Regions from separate parts of the Enterococcus avium genome, predicted to be linked through region 2. Evidence: riboswitches for the same ligand, from Rfam matches in the RefSeq annotation. Region 2 holds a riboswitch; the other holds the start of a gene.

Region 1 (3,131 bases), 200 kb from region 2:
TAATTTCTATATTAGTATTTGGCGAGTGAAAAATGGTCATAGTTATCCAAAAGGAGAGCTGCGGACTGAAGGATTGTTTTTGCCTATGGATATCGAGTATAAGAAACTAAGACAAGCCGTTCGAGAAGGTTTAGATCTAGAATTGACACCAGAAATGGTGAGGGAAGGCCTATGGTTAATTTTTTCTGATTCGATCGTATTCAGCTTTCAACACCGTGAACTTGCTATGACAGATAATGCAAACTATCAGCAGCTATTTATGCGTCATTATGAACTCGTGGAAGAATACAATGAGATGCTAGGCTATCGATTAGAAAAACAAAGCAGAATTGACTTAGCGACAGTTTTATCAAATGATTTTTATATGTATGATCCCCAAGGGCAATATGTCTGTTTACTATGGCGTAACAGAACTATGTTTTTATCGGAAGCATCAAAAATGTATAGTCGCGGTGTAGAAAAAATAACGAATTTAGTAAAAAGATTTGTAGCGAAATATGAGATGTATCAGGAAGAAGATTTTATCCGTAACTATGTCTATCTACTGATTACGATGGAAGAAAGGTGTATGGAATGGTTGGCAAATCAAGAACCACTATTAAAAGTTTTGTTATTATCTGATTTGACGCCTACAGAAGAAAGCTTTTTAGCGAAACAAATTTCTGATACAATTTATGGAAACTTCATAATCAATCATTTTGAGAATCTATCAGGAGGAATCGCTCAGTTGCATTATGAGTTGAAAAATTATGATTGCTTGATTACTACAGGTTCAGCTGAAGGCTTGCCGAATGATTATCCCGTAGTCGTAATTGATCCTTTTTTAACTAGTCAAAGTACACGTTGGATACAAGAAATGATCAGTGAGCTTGAAGAAAAACGGAATTTGGTCACTATGATAGAATAGTAGCGAAAGAAGGTTGAGTATGGATAATAATAGTATGGAAAAAATCAATCAATTTCGCGATGAACGAAACTGGCGTCCTTTTCATAATGAGAAGGATTTAGCCTTGTCGATCTGCTTGGAGGCGGCTGAACTATTAGAGCTTTTTCAGTGGAAAGATTCCGAAGAAGCGAGGACACAAACGGAGCGATTGAAGGAAGAATTAGCGGATGTACTGATTTATTCTTACATGATGGCAGATAATTTGGACTTTGATATTAACGAGATCATTAGTGAGAAATTGAAGAAGAATGCGATTAAATATCCGGTAGAAAAAGAGTAGATATTCGATACTAAGTCGCAAAAAAAGCAGAATTTTCTGCTTTTTTTATTCATGTAATTCCAACGGTAAGCCATCTGGATCAAAGAAGAAGGTCATTTTCTCTCCAGTAAAATCATCGGTTCGCAAAGGCTCGCAATCAATACCGTGACTATTTAAATAAGCGACTGTTGCTTCGATGTCCGTTGTTTTAAACGCAAGATGGCGTAAGCCTGCTGCTTCTGGAAAGCTAGGACGCTTTGGTGGATTTTTAATAGCGAAGATCTCTAATTCCGCATCATTTAGCTGTAAATCCAATTTATAATCTTGGCGTTCTGGTCGGAAATTTTCACGAATGATTGGCAGACCAAGAATATCTACATAAAAATGTCGTGCCTTTTGATAGTCTGAAACGATGATAGCGACGTGATGGATGGCAGAAAAAGCTGGTTTTTGCATGAGTAGGTCCTCCTTTTTTCTCATTATAAGCTAGTTGGAATAAAAAAAGTATGTTATACTCCAATCAATTGAAGAGAAACATTTGGGGTGCTTTTTGGCTGAGATTATACCCATGGAACCTGATGCAGTTAAAACTGTCGCAGGGAAATGTAGCTAGTTGACTGATCGTACCCGACCATTTTGTTTTGGTTGGGTTTTTCTGTCTTTTACTCCTTTTGTTTCTTGTAGAAAGGAGTTATTTGTCGTGGAAAAAAGTAAAATTCATAAGCTGACGTTATTGGCTCTAATGATCGCATTAGATGTTGTGTTGTCTCCCTTGATGCGGATCGAAGGGATGGCGCCGATGTCCAGTGTGATGAACATTATCGCTGGAGTGTTGCTAGGACCATTTTACGGAACAGTCATGGCGTTAGTCTGTGCATTGATACGGATGACGATGTTGGGGATTCCGCCTTTAGCATTGACGGGTGCAGTATTTGGTGCATTTTTTGCTGGTTTATTTTATCGTTTAGGAGGAAGACTGATTTGGTCAATGCTGGGTGAAATCGTGGGTACAGGAATCATCGGTTCGCTCTTATCCTATCCTGTAATGGTCTGGTTTACAGGGAGTCAAAATGAGCTATACTGGTTGATTTACACTCCGAGATTTGTCGGAGCAACGTTGATTGGTTCGGCGATTGCTTTTGTTGTGTTGGTTAAATTGCAGGAAACAACGATTTTTAAACGCTGGCAGCGGTTGTTTTCAAGTGAAAGGATGTTTGGATGATCAAAACGAATATTTCAAAGGGATTTCCATTAGAAAATGCTCCGTTAGTTCATTGTATAACCAATGAAGTAACCTGTGAAACGGTCGCAAATGCACTGCTTTACGTTGGTGCAAAGCCGATTATGGCTTCTGATCCTCGGGAGTTTGAGGAATTATTTCAACAAACAGATGGGTTGCTGCTGAATATCGGACATCTGTCGGAAGAACGTGGGACCAGTCTGTTGGCAGCGAGCAAACTAGCAAATAGCGTTCATAAGCCAACGGTGGTAGATTTGGTCGGTTATGGCGTCAGTCGGGTTCGAAATCAAGTAGGGCGTTCGTTGGTGGCGGAAAATCCAACAGTAGTGAAAGGCAATATTTCTGAACTACGGAATTTTTGCGGGCTGTCGAGTCAAGCTCGTGGAGTGGATGGTAGTGAGCTAGATCAAAGTGAGGAAGCAATTGCTGAATTATCGGAAGCTATGCAGAAGTTAGCGGCTCTTTATCCGAAGACCACGTTCCTAGCAACAGGTACTCAAGATATTATTGTCGATCAAGAACGTATTTTTCATTTAATGAATGGTGTGTCTGCGTTGGATCGTTTTACCGGTACAGGCGATGTTGTAGGTGCGTTGATTGCAGCTTTATTAGGCAGCGGAATGAAAGCGATTGATGCGGCTGTAACTGCGGTTAGCTATTTTAATCTTTGCGGTGAGCAGGCAGGA
Region 2 (3,131 bases):
TCTGGAGACAATGTCCCTGCTCCGTAAAGCAGCACCTCATTGGATAAGCCCTTGAAAATCGGCAGGTTAATCTCCACTGATGGGATGGCAATTCCGCCGATCACTGGTAAGCGTTTATTACTTAATTGCGCCTGCAATACCGCTTCAGTGCTTGCCGGTTCTACCGCATCAAAATCAAAGGATGCTTCTTTTTCCATGTTTTTATCAATTTCATTTCGATCCATTTTCGCTACGGCATACCGCTCACCATTATATTGCATCAAAAAATATTTGATTTGATTGTTAAAAATCAAAGCCAAGCCTACTAACAATAATAAGAAAAGAAAAATATTTATTAGCCAATTTCTTTTTTTCTTCATCACATGCCTCCTGCATTCTTGCGCTAATCATATCATACCCTATTAAATCTCGTGATACTACTTTCACTTAATAGAAAAAATTTAAAAAAATGAAATAAACAGATGGTAGATTCGTTATTTATTAAAATGATTTTATATGTTAAAAAGGTGCTTTAATGTTGCAGTTATTAAGGGGTTTGTAATCAAATTTTAAAATAAAAGATACGAGCTTTTTTTTTATTATTGAGTTAAAATGATTGTGACGACTATTAGAAAGGGTGAAAATTTGTGCCAGAAACGTTATTTGCTTATATTGATTCCACAAGTAATGCTGTGCTCTCAAAAGGTTTTTCACCCAGCGATTTTGTTGATGGAATCGTTCATCAGCCGAAACATTTGTTATTGCTAGATCCAGTCGCAGAAGCTGGAGAATACGAGCCCCATACAGGTTTGAAAATCGTTAATAGTCCTGATCAAGTCCAACAATTTTTTAACAACAAGGTATTCACACATTCAAAAGGAATTAAGTGGATTGATTTTAATGATTACGCAATGTTGAAGGAACTAACTCCATTAGAAATTTCTGAACTACTATATTTTGGGCATATGCGAACACATCTGCATTCACCCTTTTTTTATAAATTACAAAATAATTTCGTCTATTTTAATTTGGGAAACGAAACGATGCGTGTATATTATCGCTACCTGGATGAATTCTATCGTATCTTAGCTAGTAAGTTGACTCGAATCGTCTTAGAAAAAGTTAACGATCGCCGATCTTTTTTCCGCAAAGGCTCTTCAGTTGCTCCCTTAGATGGCGAACTGTTGAAGGAATTATATCCGATCCTACAAGAAGGTGCAATTTTTTGCCTCAGTCAATCTGAATTGAAAAATCGCGTTTACAGCATCCCAATATTCTTATCCGATGAAAAAGGTTGGCGCCGCAGTCCTAAAAACTACAAAAAGGAACAACAGATCGCGGAAATCACTTACGACACTGCCAAACAGCTTTGGACACTAGACATTGAGAATGATGATCCAGTCTTTTCATTCCGATAAAAAAGCATTTGCCTACACAGGACAAATGCTTTTTTTGCTATCTATTAATGACTTTGTTTTTGAATTAAATGGCGATCCTTCGGCAAATACAATTGCGGTGCCTTTTCTGCGACCACAACAGCGACAATAGCCGTCACAACGGCGGTTGCTAAACCGCTAACTCCATTCATAACAAGAGAAAAGATCCATGGATTCATTCCCCATAAAGCATAACTTCCCCAAAACACCACGCCAGCAATAAAATGCCAGAAAAATCGTGCTCCTGTTCCGATAAATGTTCCGAAAACAATATTCCTTCGCACGCTCCGCATATCCTGCTCACTCAAAGCTTTTTGAACCTTTTTCGCATATAATCCAGCAAAACCGGCAAAGGTAAACGCGATTGGATACTCGATTAATACTTGAACAACGCTGAGATAAACAACCTGACTCGCTGGAAAATGCAAGATTCCCCAAATGAAAGCTGCCATCAGCGCGGGCTTCAACCCACGGCGCAGAGCAAACAATGTCAGTGGGATCATTCCCAGTGAAATCGTGAAGCTGCTGCCGATAGTGGTCGGTATAAAAGATAATACCAACGCTAAGGCTGCCACCACTGTTCCTTCCACTAAAATTCTTGTCTTATACATAAAAAAACTCCTCCTTTTGAACATACAGTCCACAAAGGAGAAGTAAATATCTTTACTTCATCACAATTCCTACGCTCGAATAACCGAAACAGGTACTAGGGTTTAGAGTAATCTCAATCTCAGCCCGAGGGCTCCCCTTTGCGACAGTATTATTCTATTTTCTAGTACATCCAGAGTATAACAGATGTCGGTTTGCTCGTAAATGTATAAAATACTTTTATCGGGAAATACTTTCTTGATCCCCACTTGGTGATAAGGTCGTCACCTTTTTGATCCGATCAATCGTCAACATCACCAATTGATTATCTTGAGTACGGATAACGATAGAATCATTAGTCACCGCTTTAGGCAGCCAACCAGAGATTGTTTGAAATTTTTCTTCGTTGTTTTCATCCTGAACTTGAATGACTACTAAACTATTCTGTAGAGATGCCATTTTCAGTTTGAGAAAAATATTCTCATTGGCCTGCTCTTGAGCACGTTTTTCAGCAGAATCATTCAAAAAATCCGAGATGAAACGATACGACGAATTTGAAAACAGCTTGATTAAATTCTTCTTGGGCTTCTCGTTTTTAGTCATTCAGCTTCCTCCTATCAAGAGCATGGTTACGTAGTTTGATTTTACTTAAATTCAAACGAAAAAACAAGGAATCTAATCCATTTCAAAAAAAGTTAACCATTCGTTTAAACCTTTCTGAATTAAATCATAGGTTTCTTCAAAATTCCCTGTATACCACGGATCGGGAATTCCTTCGCCTGTGCAGCCCGGAACACGATCTAAATAAAGATAAATCTTGTCTTCAGTTCCTGCTGGCGCCATCGCTTGCAGGTCACTGACATTTTCTTGATCCATCCCAATAATGTAATCAGTATCATAAAAATCTTCCTTCGTCACTTGACGCGCACGCATTCCTTTGGCCGAAATGTGGTGCTGCGCTAGTATTTTTTGTGTTCCAGGATGAGGTGGATTTCCTACTTCCCAGCGACTCGTAGCTGCCGAATCAACGTCAAAATCAGTCACATGTTTTGTTTTAAAGGCATCGCGAAAAATTGCTTCTGCCATAGGTGAGCGGCAAATATTTCCCATACAAACGAATAGAATCTT

What was found. A riboswitch is a leader RNA that binds a small molecule or an ion and turns the genes downstream of it on or off. The one in region 2 is predicted to bind thiamine pyrophosphate.
Region 1: another riboswitch for thiamine pyrophosphate. It lies ahead of thiW (energy coupling factor transporter S component ThiW); the one in region 2 lies ahead of thiT (energy-coupled thiamine transporter ThiT).

Annotation. Positions count from the first base shown of each region.
Region 1 covers NZ_NBSL01000002.1:2,779,049-2,782,179, forward strand. Annotated here, with positions in the region: gene AUF14_RS13910 (helix-turn-helix domain-containing protein) at 1-907, shown strand, start outside; gene AUF14_RS13915 (nucleotide pyrophosphohydrolase) at 927-1,226, shown strand; gene gloA2 (SMU1112c/YaeR family gloxylase I-like metalloprotein) at 1,272-1,661, opposite strand; TPP riboswitch at 1,735-1,824, shown strand; gene thiW (energy coupling factor transporter S component ThiW) at 1,948-2,427, shown strand; gene AUF14_RS13930 (hydroxyethylthiazole kinase) at 2,424-3,131, shown strand, end outside.
Region 2 covers NZ_NBSL01000002.1:2,979,163-2,982,293, reverse strand. Annotated here, with positions in the region: gene AUF14_RS14930 (class A sortase) at 1-359, opposite strand, end outside; gene AUF14_RS14925 (hypothetical protein) at 627-1,397, shown strand; gene thiT (energy-coupled thiamine transporter ThiT) at 1,442-2,026, opposite strand; TPP riboswitch at 2,076-2,174, opposite strand; gene AUF14_RS14915 (hypothetical protein) at 2,244-2,606, opposite strand; gene AUF14_RS14910 (low molecular weight protein-tyrosine-phosphatase) at 2,679-3,131, opposite strand, start outside.